Marinagarivorans cellulosilyticus: one gene and its partner. The protein of the gene in region 2 interacts with the protein of the main gene of each other region in a pairwise test. Links are inferred from orthologs where the notes say so. Each region holds a gene or a part of one and is shown on either strand. Other genes may lie near its edges.

What was found. The genes of interacting proteins can lie anywhere in the genome.
Region 1: the proteins of MARGE09_RS18585 (region 2) and crp interact in binary tests that used the Escherichia coli proteins (3 or more experiments, as listed by UniProt). The link is inferred for Marinagarivorans cellulosilyticus from one-to-one orthologs.

The regions. Positions count from the first base shown.
Region 1 is NZ_AP023086.1:3,471,039-3,478,694, reverse strand. What follows is about bases 3,043-6,005. They hold crp (cAMP-activated global transcriptional regulator CRP), read left to right. Parts: upstream 3,043-4,187; coding sequence 4,188-4,823; downstream 4,824-6,005. Other genes in these bases: trpD (anthranilate phosphoribosyltransferase), read right to left, coding at 5,707-6,005; trpC (indole-3-glycerol phosphate synthase TrpC), read right to left, coding at 4,893-5,702; MARGE09_RS13985 (OsmC family protein), read right to left, coding at 3,381-3,806; coq7 (2-polyprenyl-3-methyl-6-methoxy-1,4-benzoquinone monooxygenase), read left to right, coding at 3,043-3,384. Also shown: MARGE09_RS14005 (class I SAM-dependent RNA methyltransferase), read right to left, coding at 1-452; MARGE09_RS14000 (tRNA-uridine aminocarboxypropyltransferase), read right to left, coding at 466-1,206; MARGE09_RS13995 (AAA family ATPase), read right to left, coding at 1,208-2,674; more of coq7, read left to right, coding at 2,716-3,042; more of trpD, read right to left, coding at 6,006-6,744; MARGE09_RS13965 (anthranilate synthase component II), read right to left, coding at 6,751-7,344; MARGE09_RS13960 (hypothetical protein), read right to left, coding at 7,399-7,656.
Region 2 is NZ_AP023086.1:4,544,643-4,552,249, forward strand. What follows is about bases 1,716-4,629. They hold MARGE09_RS18585 (YacL family protein), read right to left. Parts: upstream 3,406-4,629; coding sequence 3,025-3,405; downstream 1,716-3,024. Other genes in these bases: MARGE09_RS18575 (cytochrome-c peroxidase), read left to right, coding at 1,716-2,029; MARGE09_RS18580 (23S rRNA (adenine(2030)-N(6))-methyltransferase RlmJ), read right to left, coding at 2,162-3,007; MARGE09_RS18590 (DUF2986 domain-containing protein), read right to left, coding at 3,469-3,621; MARGE09_RS18595 (MFS transporter), read right to left, coding at 3,674-4,629. Also shown: hppD (4-hydroxyphenylpyruvate dioxygenase), read right to left, coding at 1-28; more of MARGE09_RS18575, read left to right, coding at 530-1,715; more of MARGE09_RS18595, read right to left, coding at 4,630-4,885; MARGE09_RS18600 (glutaredoxin family protein), read right to left, coding at 4,886-5,164; purU (formyltetrahydrofolate deformylase), read right to left, coding at 5,190-6,059; MARGE09_RS18610 (HAD family hydrolase), read left to right, coding at 6,308-7,607.

The DNA.
Region 1 (7,656 bases), 1.1 Mb from region 2 along the record:
TCTGCACGATTTCGATAATGCCAAACAGCTTCACTCCCCTTAACAGGCGCGACAATACAATCAGTAAAGCGCCCAAACCGACGTTCCACCCATAACTGCTTGATTGCTACCTGCGCGCCATAATCAACAAACTGCCACGCACAGCCACCGCAACTAGGCTCGGCATTAAAATGCTGGCACGGTGACGTCACGCGTTCAGCGCAAGCATTAATCACTTCTAACAAAGTACCAACGGCATATCGTTTTTTAAATTGATCTATTTTTACCCGTACCGTCTCACCCACCCAAGCGCCAGCCACAAAAACAGCAACGCCCGACGCATGTTCGATAACCGCTGAACCATTAGGCGCCACGTCTTTGACCACACCAACAAATGTTTGACCCTCCAAGGGGTGGGTCGCTTTTTGTTGTTTTCGACCTTTTAGTGCTCGCGGGTTATTGCGATACATCATGCTTTAAACCTTTTTAATCGGTAGATAATAAATATTCATGCGATGACGTCACCTCAACATCTATACAAGCTCGCGTTGCACTGCAATGACGATTAAACACCGTGAATATATGAGACAGATGTTCTGCCGATTTAACCTGCTTACAATGCTGCAGCAACAGAACAACAGCCTCAGCTGTCGATAACCGAGCACTATCGTTCGATTTGCGCACAGAATAACTACCCTGTTCGGGTTCAGGCAGCATTAAAGTAGGAATGCACTTTAACCATTGGCTGTGGTTAAACATTCGAGCAGCCTGGCGCCAAGTACCATCAAGCAACAAAAATGTTGGGCGCTTATTAGTTTGCGAGCCAGCCACATTTGAATGCCCCGACAGATCTAAACTAGACACGCAAAGGCTTTCACGCATCTGCTTGGCAGGGTAAATAATGGCGCATTGCCGGCTGGGCGATTCAAGAATTTTTATCAACTCCTGATCAGGCTCTAAGCGAGACCACTCAAAAGCAAAACAATTATTTGGAAATGCTTCTGCTAGTAATCGCCCCGTATTAGTCGGCTTTAATATTTCATCGCGATGCATTAATAGCACAAGATCAAAGTTTAAATCGACAGGACAAGCACGCAGGTACTGACAAATGCAATAGGTTTCAGCCAGCAAACAAGCTGTGCAACGTTTAACAGTAATGCCACGAGCCAAAAAAGGCTTGTGCGCCGATTGCAAGCGTTGCTGGTAAAGTCGTTTAAATGCATTCATCTTAATCGGCGCCAACCGCACGCTCTTTGGCCCAAGCGCGTAGATTTTGCATGACTTCAGCCATTACGATTGATAATGGCCTCGTGCGTTGAATCGCCGCATAAATTAATTCAGAGTCGACTTCGCGCTTGCGCGCACGCGCATTGTAAATAGACGAAACAACAGCTTGCTCTATCTCAGCACCAGTAAAGCCATCTGAAATAACAGATAAACGCTGCAAATCAAAACTAGAAGGGTTAAGTTGTCGCTTTTGTAAATGAATTTTAAAAATTTGTGCACGCACAGCACGAACGGGCAAATCAACAAAAAAGATCTCATCGAAGCGCCCCTTACGCAATAACTCGGCCGGCAGTTGCTGAATATTATTACTAGTAGCAACCATAAACACGCGACTTTTTCGCTCGCTCATCCAAGTTAATAACGTTCCCAATATGCGTTTGCTTAAACCGCCTTCAGCATCGCTCTGGGCAAGGCCCTTTTCTAGCTCATCCACCCACAAGACACAAGGCGAAAGCGTATCCGCAAGCGCGAGCGCTTGACGCAAGTTGCGCTCAGTCTCGCCAATATACTTATTAAAAAGCTGCGCCATATCCAAGCGCAGCAGAGGCACACCCCAAACGCCAGCAACAGCTTTGGCCGCTAGGCTTTTACCGCCGCCTTGTACACCTAAAAGCAATACCCCCTTTGGAATATCATCATTGTCTTCAAAAAATGCTGGTCTGCGCTCGTTCAGCCATTTTTTAAACGTATTGAGTCCAGCGACCTCACTTAACTTGGCAGTGTCGTACTCAAAATGTAGAACGCCATCCATATTCATGAGTTCGAATTTCGCTTTGTTAACTTGCGGCAAGTCGCTCTCGGTAATTGCACCATCATCGGCTATTGCACCCCGGGCTAAGCGGCGCACATCAATATGGGGCAACCCCCGTAAACTACTGACTAGCGCATTTAACGCTGGGGCATCAGCCTGTATTTTCTTGCGGCCGTTATTCTGAGCCCATAACGCCGCTTCCTCACGAATTAAATTAAGAATTTCTTCTTCGTTAGGTACCGCTAAAGGTATTTTTACCGCCAAACGAGCCAATTCAGCCGGTAAATTCAATTCGTGGCTGAGTAAAATAATTTTGTGGGCAGGGATTTTATTAAACAAAATATCTTTGATTAGACGAATATTTTTAGGATCATCTAAAAACGCATGGCTATCGCACAAAACATAAATGCCCTGTGTTGTTTGACGCTTAATTTCGCTAAGGGCATCGCTCAGTTCAAACGACTTATTTTCGCTCTCACTCATTAAACTAAGGCCCGCCCTTTGAATGCCGTCAGTCACTGTCCATTTGAATAAAGGTGCCGGATCTGACTTCAAAAACGATATCAGTAATTCGATAGCCCGGGGCTCATCAAAAGTCTCGACAACCAATAAAGAGGCCGTCCCGTGCAAAAGTAACTGTAAATCTTGACTATCCATCGGTTAAACTCCGATACAGCAATAGGTGGAAATCGTGAATTATGCAAAAAAATCATCAAGCCCAAGCATCACTGCGCAATTTATCCTGCCTCGATAACGCCGTGAGCCAATGCGATACCGTATTAAAAACGCTGCTTGGTCAAAAAACAAACAGCCAGCGCCCAAATCCGGCACAGAAAATACCAGAGCCGACCCTAAATGCCGCAGAGAAAATACATAGCGCAGGCTTAATGCGCGTCAATCATACTGGCGAAGTTTGCGCTCAAGCGCTGTACCAAGGGCAAGCACTCACAGCAAAGCTACCCAGCGTAAAAGAAGACATGAAAATGGCAGCTATCGAAGAGGAAGACCATCTCGCCTGGTGCCAAGAGCGCCTCAACGAGCTTGGCGCCACTACTAGCCGGTTCAATGCGCTTTGGTACAGTTTATCTTTTAGCTTGGGCGCAGGGGCCGGCTTAGTCAGCGATAAACTCAGCCTAGGGTTTGTTGCAGCCACAGAGCAACAAGTTTGCAAACACCTAGACAATCACCTTAAAGCGTTACCCCGCAGCGATGATAAATCCAGAGCAATTATTACTCAAATGCGACAAGACGAAGCCGAACATGCGGAAATGGCACTAACGGCAGGAGGCGTTAAATTCCCAGCACCGGTTAAAGCCGCAATGAGTCAAGTCGCCAAAGTAATGACAAGCCTGTCTTATCGCTGTTAAGGCTCAAACTCCACAACTTCAAAGTCATGACTCAAGGCAACACCAGCAGCTTCTAGCATAATGGATGCAGAGCAATACTTCGTCGCAGACAAGTTCACCGCACGCTCAACTTGCGAGGGCTTAAGCGCTTGGCCAGTAACAACAAAGTGCAAATGAATTTTAGTAAACGGCGAAGGCGTACCCTCTGCTCGCTCAGCGCTGAGCTCTACACGACAATCAGTGACCTTTTGACGCGATTTTTTCAAGATAGAAACAATGTCGAAGGAGGCGCAGCCGCCCAAGCCCATCAAGATCATTTCCATTGGCCGCACGGCCAAATTTCGCCCGCCGTGATCAGGGGGGCCGTCCATCAATACTGTGTGCCCACTGCCGGACTCCGCGAGAAACATCGCGCCATCAACCCATTTAACCGTAGCTTGCATAGAAATAACTCCAAACGCTTAATATTCAACCGCCCCAAGGCGAAAGGCGTGCAAGACTACCACAGAGCCTTTTAAATTTGCGTAAAAAACTGTGTGGTCTATAACAAAATGGACACCCCTGCGATAGCCAACCTATACTCTAATAAGCATAATACTGCGCGCAGCAATTCACCCATTGCAAACAGGGTCTATAATTTCAATTGAGCTGCAATTCGGTTTACGCAAAGGTGTTTTACGAGTAGGGTTACTTACCCGGTTAGATTTTCTCTTTTAATACGTTGTAATATAGGAGAACGGTGCTTACTCACCTTGTTTAGCTGCTAATGAGCTTTGTCTTGTAAAACATTCACAGACACCGATTACTTAATGAGGAAAGTCGTTTTGGTTGCCATCCCACATACGCCACATATAAATAACCTCGAGGGGTTTCTTGCGCACTGCCATCGTCGTCGTTACCCAGCGAAAAGTACTTTAATTTACGCTGGCGACAATAGTGATTCGCTGTATTACATTATTAAAGGTTCGGTTACTGTCCTTATTGAAGACGACGAAGGCCGCGAAATGATTGTTGCCTACCTCAATGATGGCGACTTTTTTGGTGAAATGGGGTTGTTCGACGACAAAGACCCCCGCAGCGCTTGGGTTCGCGCTAAGACCGAATGCGAAATAGCCGAAATTAGCTATGCAAAATTTATGGAGCTAAGCCAAACCAGCCCCGAGTATTTCTTTTCGCTAAGTGCTCAAATGGCCCACCGCTTGCGCGCCACCACACGAAAAGTGGGCGACCTCGCCTTTTTGGATGTGACCGGTCGGGTAGCCCGCACACTGCTGGATCTTTGCAAAGAACCCGACGCGATGACTCACCCTGACGGCATGCAAATTAAAATCACTCGCCAAGAAATAGGCCGTATTGTTGGCTGCTCTCGCGAAATGGTTGGCCGAGTACTAAAAACCTTGGAGCTTCAGGGTTTAGTCTCGGTAAAAGGGAAAACGATGGTCGTCTACGGTACCCGTTAGAACTAAATCATCAGTCATAAAAAAAGCCCCCTCGGCATACACCTAGGGGGCTTTTTTATTGCCTCATTGTTAAACCACCGCCTCGCGAAACAGCTCAGCAAGCTTTTCACCAGGGTCTGGCGCGCGCATAAATGACTCCCCCACAAGAAAGCCATAAATATCTTTGGCCCGCATAGCCGCAACATCAGCAGCAGTAAAGATGCCACTTTCAGTAATAACATGCCGCCCTTTTGGCACCATATCCAACAACTCGAATGTTGTATCGAGTGACACGTCAAATGTGTGCAGGTTCCGGTTATTAATGCCGACCAAGGGATTATCCAGCATCAATGCCTGCTCCATCTCTGCCGCATTATGCACTTCTATCAGCACATCCAGCCCTAACGCTATAGCCTGTTGATGCAGATCGTTAAGCTGTTGCTGCTCTAGCGCGGCCACAATTAAAAGCACACAATCCGCGCCCAAGGCGCGAGATTGGGTAATCTGGTAACTATCGACCATGAAGTCTTTACGTATTACTGGCAACGCAACCGCGTCACGGGCCTGCTGCATAAATGCATTACTGCCCTGAAAGAAGTCTTTGTCCGTCAACACTGACAAACAAGCGGCGCCGCCTTTGGCATAGCTTAGTGCCAAGGCTTCGGGGTTAAAATCTTCGCGGATAACGCCCTTGCTCGGCGAAGCTTTTTTAATCTCTGCAATAACGGCATTTTGTTTATTTTCAATACGCTGAATTAATGCATTGGCGAAGCCCCGCGCGGGCGGCTGAGCATCGGCAACGGCCAATAACGCAGCCTCGGATCGAGCCAACTTAGCCTCAGATACCTCTTCATGTTTACGCGCAATAATTTTTTTTAGTATTGTTGGTGTATCAGTCACTAACTTAGGCCTCTTCGAAACACGCGGTCATTTCGACCAATTCTTTTAATTTTTCGCCCGCCAACCCCGTTGCCAAAGTATCTTGCGCTAGCGCTACACCTTCTGAGTAAGAATCAGCAACACCCGCCACATACAAAGCCGCACCGGCATTAATCGCCACCATATCACTCGCTTTTTGAATGCGCTCACCGCCGGCATTACCGAGCACGCCGCGCACAAGCTCTAACGACTCTTGCGCATCTTTAACGGTTAAACCATCAAGGTTTTGGGGTTCAATGCCAGATGCCCCTGGGTAAATTTCATATTCACTCACAACACCTTCTTTTAGCTCAGCTACATGCGTGTTCACCGCTAAAGAAATCTCGTCCAAACCATCGTCAGCGCTAACAACCATCACATGCTCGCTACCTAGGGCCTGCAGTACCTCAGCCAAGGGCCGGCAGAGTGTTTTATCAAATACACCAAGCACTTGGCGCTTGGCGCCAGCGGGGTTAGTTAAAGGACCTAACACGTTAAAAATAGTGCGCAAACCTAGCTCTTTACGCGGGCCAATAGCGTGCTTCATTGCGCTGTGATGCGCTGGGGCAAACATAAAGCCAACACCAATACTCTCGACACACTTTGATACCTGCTCGGCATCGATATTTAAATTAACGCCCGCCGCCTCGAGTAAATCAGCACTGCCCGTGGAGCTCGTAATTGAACGATTGCCGTGCTTCGCAACATAACCGCCAGCTGCGGCCACGACAAAGGCTGCAGCGGTAGACACATTAAATAGCCCTGCACCATCGCCCCCAGTTCCGCAGGTATCTACAATAATTGGGACATTAACATTAACAGGGGCGGCTAATCGGCGCATAACCTGCGCCGCACCGGTAATCTCTTCAACGGTTTCGCCCTTCATCGTTAGCGCAACTAAGAAGCCGCCGATTTGTGCTTGGGTCGCCTCACCCGTCATGATCTGTGTCATCACTGCGCTCATGGCTTCGCGACTTAAAGACTGCCCTGCCATTAACTGGGCTATTGCTACTTTGATATCCATCATGGTCTAAACCAAATTGTGAAAAGTTAAAAAGTTTTTAAGGAGCGCGTGACCGTGCTCACTCAATACGGATTCTGGGTGAAACTGGACCCCGTAAACAGGGAGTTCTCGATGCGATAAGGCCATAATATCTGGCGCTGAGCAAGCATCAACCCAAGCGTCAACCCTTAAAGACTCTGGCAAAGTCACCGACTCAACAACCAACGAATGATAGCGAGTAACAAGGAAACTCGAGGGTAAGCCTTTAAATAACGCGCCCCCTTCGTGGCGAATTAACGAGGTTTTACCGTGCATTACCTTATCAGCGCGAACAACCTTAGCACCAAAAGCCTGAGCAATTGCCTGATGCCCCAAACAAACCCCCAACACGGGAACTTGCAAAGAAAAGTGCTCAATTGCCTTAAGCGTAATGCCTGCATCGTTCGGCGTACAAGGCCCTGGCGAAATCACAAGGCCCGCAGGCTTTAGCGCTTCAAGTTCAGTTAACGATGCAGCGTCATTCTTAACAACTAGCGGCGACGCCCCTAGCTCCTCAAGATAGCGAACAACGTTATAAGTAAACGAGTCGTAATTATCAATAACCAGCAAACGCTTGCGCATGCTACCTGCTCTTAAAAAAGCGGTATTGTACGCCAGCTTAGACGCCGCCGAAACTCAAGCGGCTAAAGCCTGAAGGTGCTGCGTCCCAGGGTGGCGCTCAATCTGCCGGTAAGCGCTTTTTAGCGCAGGCTTTAAATACTTCTTTACATGCTTAGCCACAAAGCGCCGATCTATGTTTTGCAGATAACAAAATAGCGCCAATGCATAGACGCACTCGCTCTCAGATAAGCTCGCCAGCCGATTTGCCCGAGGGTTATAGCATTTAGCACAACTCCCCCTAAAGCTATAAGCTGAGTTTGCCACCATGACCCC
Region 2 (7,607 bases):
CTTTTACATAAGAGGCAGAATCATTCATGAAATTATATCTCCGTATAGAGCAATATATTAATAAATGATCATTAATCCCGCTTCAGCAACTACATTTCAATAGCATAACGATCATCATCCGAATGAATGCTGTATCACTATACTTAGACCAAAAGCATTCATATAAACCGGTAAAAGCAAGGTTTCGGCCAACTTAGCCTTAGCAGCCAAGAAAGCAAGCCTCTAAAACCCACAGGCCTTGATTTAACTGGCCTTCAGCTTAGCTAATAATTACGCCCCCCTTTATAGATGAAGCCACATAAAGGCTCTTCACCCTGTTCAAAAAACACTCAAACCTAGTTCTGGAAAGTTTTCCGACAGGTCAAAAAGGCTATTTTGCGCCAAAACACCCTATTTTCCTACCTACACTAACAAAACCGCTCAAAAGCTCTTCAAACCCGCATCTTTTATAACCAAAACAAATGGCATCACAATTTCAGTACTGGCGCGTATATTGCTTTTAAACACGCACACTTTAAAGGGGTAATATATGATTAACTGTAAAAGAACTCTCAGGGTTGCAGCGCCTCTGCTTATCGCGCTTACCGGTTACTGCCACACTGCAGATGCAAAAGATAAAGAAAACCAATTAACACCGATGCAAGCGCTCGGTAAAGCCATCTTCTTTGATGACCAGCTTTCCAAGCCTATCGGGCAGTCTTGTGCGAGTTGCCATTCCGCTGAATTTGGTTTTACCGCGGAAGACCCGTTTGTCAATATTGGCGGGGCCGTCGTTCATGGTGCGAAACAAAAGCGCGCAGGTAACCGCAAGCCGCCAACTAATGCCTATGTGACATTTGCTGAAAACTTTGTTGTTAACAATGGACGCAACGGCCCAACACCCGCTGGTGGTACCTTTTGGGACGGCCGAGCAACAGGTGAAACAATCACTGCAGACATTTTCCCTATCGAATGGTCTGCCGAAAAAATCACCGAGATGAGCCAGCTATTAGGCCCCGCAGCCGATCAGGCCATGGGGCCCTTTTTAAATGACGTTGAGCAAAACCTGCCATCGTCTAAAAAACTTTGTAAACGAGTAAAGCAGAATCATAAAAAACTCTGGAAAAAAGCCTGGGGCGAACAGCTAAGCTGTAACCAAAGTGTAGATACTGATTTTGTACATCAGCGCATAGGCTTTGCTATTGCAGCCTGGGAAGCCTCAAGTGAAGTAAACTCTTTTAGCTCTAAATTTGATATGGCCGTTGCTGAAGAAATTATCAACAATGGTAGCGTAGAGCTCCCGCTAGATGGTTTAACAGAACAAGAAAACCTTGGTCACTCATTATTTTTCAGCAGAAACATAGGTTGTGCACGCTTCTGCCACGCCAGCTCAACCGCCTCTGATGGCACTGCAATTGGAGAGCTATTCACTAAAGCACAAGCGGGCTACTTTAATATTGGCGCGCCAGCAAACCCAGAAAACCCATGGTATACCATGGATAAAGTCAAAGACGATAACGGCAATATTCTTAACCCGCTTGGCCAAGCTTGGGTAGACCTTGGAGTTGCCGCAAGGGATGAAGATGGCATTGAGGGCTCAGACTTCCCTGGCCACGAAGGCAAGTTCAAAGCCCCTACCCTGCGCAATGTTGCCAAACGCCCCTACCCTGGTGCACCTAAGGCTTTTGCCCACAATGGCTACTTTAAATCTTTAAAAGATATTGTACATTTTTATAATACACGTGATCTAAAGCCAGCTTGTGTAGATGAGAACGGTGAAGCGCAACGCTTTGTAACCAACGATGAAGCTCTCGAGCGTGGCTGCTGGCCAATACCTGAAGTAGTATCTAGCAATATATTTTCTTGTGACGACGAAGATTTTTGTAAAGTAACTATTCCTGAAGGGCAAACAATAGAAAACTACTGTGACGACGAAAATAATCCACGCAATATTGGTAACTTGTGTTTATCTAGTGAAGAAGAAGATGCGATTGTTGCATTTTTAGAAACCCTAAGCGATACCACAACCGTGCTACCACCAAACCATTAAAACGCCTTGGCTAGCTAAAACAATTTCACTTTTGTTTTAGCTAGCCAATATTGTCAGTTATACCACTGGGTCTAAAAGAACAATTAAATCATTAATGACTAATCATTACTTTTCAGCCTACTCTGCGTAAGACTACGCATTTTCACCGGTTATAGTTTCAACAATAAAACCTGCGGACTCATCCAAAGCCAGGCTAGAGCGTAACCAAGGCATCGCATCACCAACTTCTGTTTGTAATATCCATGGGGCGTTAATCACAATCATCCCCGAGGCATACATGCCGCCTTTGTCAGGACTGTACGTTTGAATTTGGAAACGCTGGGTGTTTTTTAGCCCCGCTTTTTTGAACTGCGCTACCATTTTTTCTATCCGCGCAGCATCCACGACGGGATACCACAAAGCATAAACCCCTGTAGCAAAGCGCTTATACAGCGAGCAGATGTGGTTAACCACACCGACGTAATCGGCTTTAATTTCGTAAGAAGGATCGATTACCACCAAACCGCGACGTTCCTTTGGTGGTAATAATGCAATACTTTTTTTAAAACCATCTTCGTTGTACACCTTAACACGGCTATCGCCTGCCATAACTGACGCAAGGCTTGGGTAGTCCTGCGGGTGTAGCTCACAAAGCGCAAGGCGATCAATGCTGCGTAAAATATCAGCCGCAAACCAAGGGGAGCCAGGATAAACATCGCTGCCGTTTTTATCTCGGCAGCGCGCTATACACTGAATATAATTACGCATGGTTTCAGGGGGATTCCATGCGGCCAAAATACGCTCGATGCCTACTTTATATTCCGCTGTTTTATTCGCCACCGCCGCATTTAAACTGTAAATACCCGCGCCGGCATGGGTATCCATATAGAAGCAAGGCTTATCCTTTTGAGTGAGGTAACTCAAAATTCTTTCAATAACAAAGTGCTTAAGTACATCGGCGCTGTTGCCGGCATGAAAAGCATGGCGATAACTTAACATCGGAATTCACTCAATAATTAGGGCTGCAAAAATAACTGCCAAGATAGCAATACCGCTTTGAAATCAGTCAAACCACATTCGGCGTGAAGCTCTTCATCATAGAAGTCCGTCGAGCCTGCTATTTCCCCATCTGTTTGGAGCTCTTCCATATCCAACGCTAAACTATTCGCGCTTACCACTGCCCGCTCACGATCGAGCAATAAAGAAAAGCTTTTACCTGGCGCTTCATGCTCGTACAGCGCTTTAGCCTCAAGCTGCGCTACCACATCGATCAGAGCTGCAAGCTGGCTTGCATTTGCACTTAGCTCGTCGGTTAACCAGCAACCAAAGGCCGAATGGCCCGAAGAAAATACCGCGCCAGGCTGCCCTTGCGCATCAAACGTGAACTCATATTCCATAATTACAACACTTAATAATGGGGCCGCATTGTAGCCTACGGCCAGCACAGCATGGGGGAACAATTATTCGCTGACGCAAGGCCCGTCAGATGCGGCTGTTTGGTCAGAGCGCTGCGCCTTAGCCACATAAGCCGACTTGGGCTTAGGGTTTAGTTTAGCCGTTCGCTGCTTTGCTTTCTTTTTTAAAATTTGATTCACTTTTTTACGTCGATTCATTGTGCTCTCTATTTTTTAACCGCTGCTTAGGCAATAAGTTTTAGCAGCCCATTTAAGCTGAAGCCTGCTTTACCGACCACAGCTCTCGACTCAGTAAAAACGCAAAAAACACCATCACATTAGCCGCTAACAGTGTGTATAAAGCTTGATGTACCCCCATAAACTCTAATAGGAGGCCACACACAATAGAGCCAACAGGGGCAAAACCCAGCAGCACCATTTGATAAAGGGCTGCAGCACGGCCCCGCATATTGTTTGAAGTTACGCTGTATAACAGCACTCTACTCATGGATGCGGAATAACCAGCAACCGCGCCCCAAAGAAAAATTAAACCATAGCTGCCAAATAACGTGGGGCCACGCGTTATGGCATAAGCAATGCCAGCGGTATAGAGCAAGCAAAATAAAACTGACTGCCCCGGGTATTGCTGCGGCTTACGGTAAGCATTGGCAATATAAACAGCAATGGCCCCAGCACTAAACGAAGCTTGCATCCAAGCATATTGCGTGCTGTTAAAATCCCAGTGCGAAAAACCCAGCACAGGGAATAAAACCACCGCAAACCCCATTTGCATAAAACCATTAAAGGCACACAGCACCACTAGCTGACTAAGTGCTTTACTACGCTTCATCATAGCTATGCCATGGGCATAAATAGCACCTATTGATGGCTTTTTAACGTCCGCCACTTTATTGGGGCCGTGCTCTATAAAACTCACATGGGCGGGAATTAACCCCCAATACACTGCCGCCAAAGCAGATAATAAAAACTGCACAATTAAAACGCCAGTCACGCCAATTTCGTCGACAAAACCCGCAAATAAAGTACCTATTGCAACGCCGGTAAACTGAAAAGCACTGCTCAGCGACAGGGCGCGCTGCAATCGATTAGGTAATAGTTGCACGGCAGCTTTATCTTTAGCGGGCAAAAACAAAGCTGTACTAAAACCTAAGCACAAAGCGTAAACCACTAAAACAGCTGTATTTAACGAAGTAATATGGAGCGCCGCCACCATTAAAATATGACTTACACTTAAGCCTGCACAACCGACTTTAGCCAACCGGGTAGGCTCGTAACGATCAGCCAGCCTACCGGTTAACGGTAAAAGCCCTACCTGCGGCAATAGCATAGCCGCCATTAATAAACCTACACTAATGGGCGTCAGCTCTAATACCGACAGCGCCAACCATGCAATTAATACCACCTGCATACCGTTGCTGATGTAAATCAAACCAACAGCTGGATAGAGCGCATTTCTTAGCACTTAAATCTCCACATTATTTTTATTCTCCGGCACCTGCGGTGGATCTAACCAATCCGACAGCCGCTCCAAATCAAAAGGCCAATCCAACATTTGCTGATTGCTTTTATTTTCTAATACGGGAATTCGCTCGCCAAACTTAGCCACCGTTTGGGCATCGCAGGCAATATCGAATAACTCGAGCTGAATATCGAATGATTGACGCAAATTTTCGATAATGGCTTGTGCCTGCTTACACAAGTGGCAGCCTAAGGTGCCATACAAGCGCCATTGATGAATCATGAATAACGCCTCTTACGGCTTAAAGCTAGCTATCAAAAACCACTGTTTTATGGCCATTCAACAATACTCTGCGCTCTGCGTGCCAACGAATGGCCCTACCGAGCACAACGGCTTCTATATCGCGGCCTATCTCTACTAATTTATCCGGTGTTTGTGCGTGGGACACCCGCTCTACGGCTTGCTCAATAATTGGCCCCTCATCCAGATCTGCCGTAACATAATGAGCCGTCGCACCAATTAACTTAACACCGCGTTCATAGGCTTGGTGGTAAGGTTTTGCGCCTTTAAAGCCGGGTAAAAAAGAGTGGTGAATATTAATAGCGCGACCATTGAGCTGGCTGCAAAGATCATTCGAAAGAATTTGCATATAGCGCGCAAGAATGAGTAACTCGCTACCAGTTTGCTCGACCAAAGCAAGTATTTGCGCCTCTTGCTCGGCTTTGGTGGCCGGCGTTACCGGCAAATAGTGAAACGGCACCCCATACCATTCACACAGCGGCGTCATGGTTTCATGGTTAGATACAACCCCCATGATCTCGACAGGTAAAGAGCCCTGCTTCTGGCTATTAAGTAGATGGTTTAGGCAATGCCCCCACTGGCTCACAGCTATAAGCACTTTAGGTTTAGCGGTGCCATCATCAAGGGACCAATCCATACCATAACGCTGTGCAACGGCAGCAAATGCGCTTTTAACGGCCGCTATCGACTTAGGCCCTTCAACAGACTCAAGCACTGTGCGCATAAAAAAACGCGAGGTATGAACATCTTCAAACTGAGAAGATTCGCGGATATTAAAGCCTTGCAAAGAAAATAGACTGGCAACAGCGGCCACAATGCCCGGCTGATCGGCACAGCTAAGCTTTAAAATCATCGAGCTAGACGTTGAACTAGACATGCTTTGATCTCAAAAAAGTGAGCATTTTACGGGATAAACGCACACCTCGTCTAACCACATGTTAAAGCACCCGCAACACATCAAATGTTAGAAAACAGGAATTTTTCCACAAAAGCGTATATTGTGAACTTTTTGAAGCAGGTATTGTCACGAATTGAGAGTTCATAATTTAGACCTTAGGGCAAGCGAAGATGCCCAAACAGGCAAAGCTGATCCTTAGCGATTAGCTACTCAGTAGTTGCAGGTACATGACTCTCAAATACCTGCTGAGCCTGTTCGCTCAGTTAGCATTCAGCGAACACAGCTCCGTAGGCTTAAATATTCACTGCCATAAACAGGGGAATAACTTGCTATATGTTGCGCTCTTTAGCCTTCATGGCCTAATTCGGCCAACCCATTTAGAACTAGGGCGAGACGCCGATACCGGCGGGCAAACCCGCTATGTTGTCGAGCTGGCCAATGCGCTTGCCGAGCTACCCAACGTTGGTAAAGTTGAGTTATTTACTCGACTGATAAAAGATCCAACCGTAGACGCCAACTACGGCATCGCGCAAGAATCACTCGCTCACCCCAATGCCTCAATTATTCGCCTGCCAGCAGGGCCCGAGCACTACCTACCCAAAGAAGATTTATGGGAGCACCTAGACGAATTTGCAGACCACGCGCTCGATTGGTTTGTACAAAACAATCAACAGCCAGACTTACTTCACTCGCACTATGCCGATGCCGGTTACGTTGCGTCGCGGTTAGCTAATCAAACCGGCATTCCAATGGTTCACACAGGCCACTCACTAGGCCGCGATAAACTCAAGCGCTTAACATCCGCAGGGCTTAGCCTGCAAGAAATCGAAAACGATTACAAAATCACCCAACGCATTGAGGCCGAAGAGCTAACACTGGCCAATGCAGACCTCGTCATTACCAGCACCACCAACGAGAGAGAAGACCAATACGAGCTCTACGACTATTACAACCCAGAGACCATGCGCATTATTCCTCCGGGGGTAGATCTCAATTTATTTTCATCACAGGACAATACCGAAAACAACGATGCCGTTGATGATGCCGTTGATATTGATAAGGTCTGCCAAAATCTAACAAAGCCTTTAACCGACCCCAAAAAGCCCATGATTCTGGCTTTAGCAAGGGCTGACCAACGCAAGAATAGCCGCAGCCTTGTTATTGCCTTTGGCAAAAATAAAGCCCTAAGGGAAAAGGCTAATTTAGTCTTAATACTTGGAAACCGAGATGATATTAGCGATTTAAATGATGGCGCTAGGGACGTATTCACCGAGCTGTTATTACTTGTCGATAAATACGATCTTTATGGCAGCGTCAGCCTGCCCAAGCACCACGACTCTCAAGATGTTCCGTACATATACCGCGCCGCCGCAACGACTCAAGGGGTGTTTATTAACCCCGCACTCACAGAACCCTTTGGTTTAACGTTGCTTGAAGCCGCAGCCAGTGGGCTACCCATTGTTGCCACGAGCAACGGCGGGCCTGTAGATATTATTGAAAACTGCCAAAATGGAATACTTGTAAACC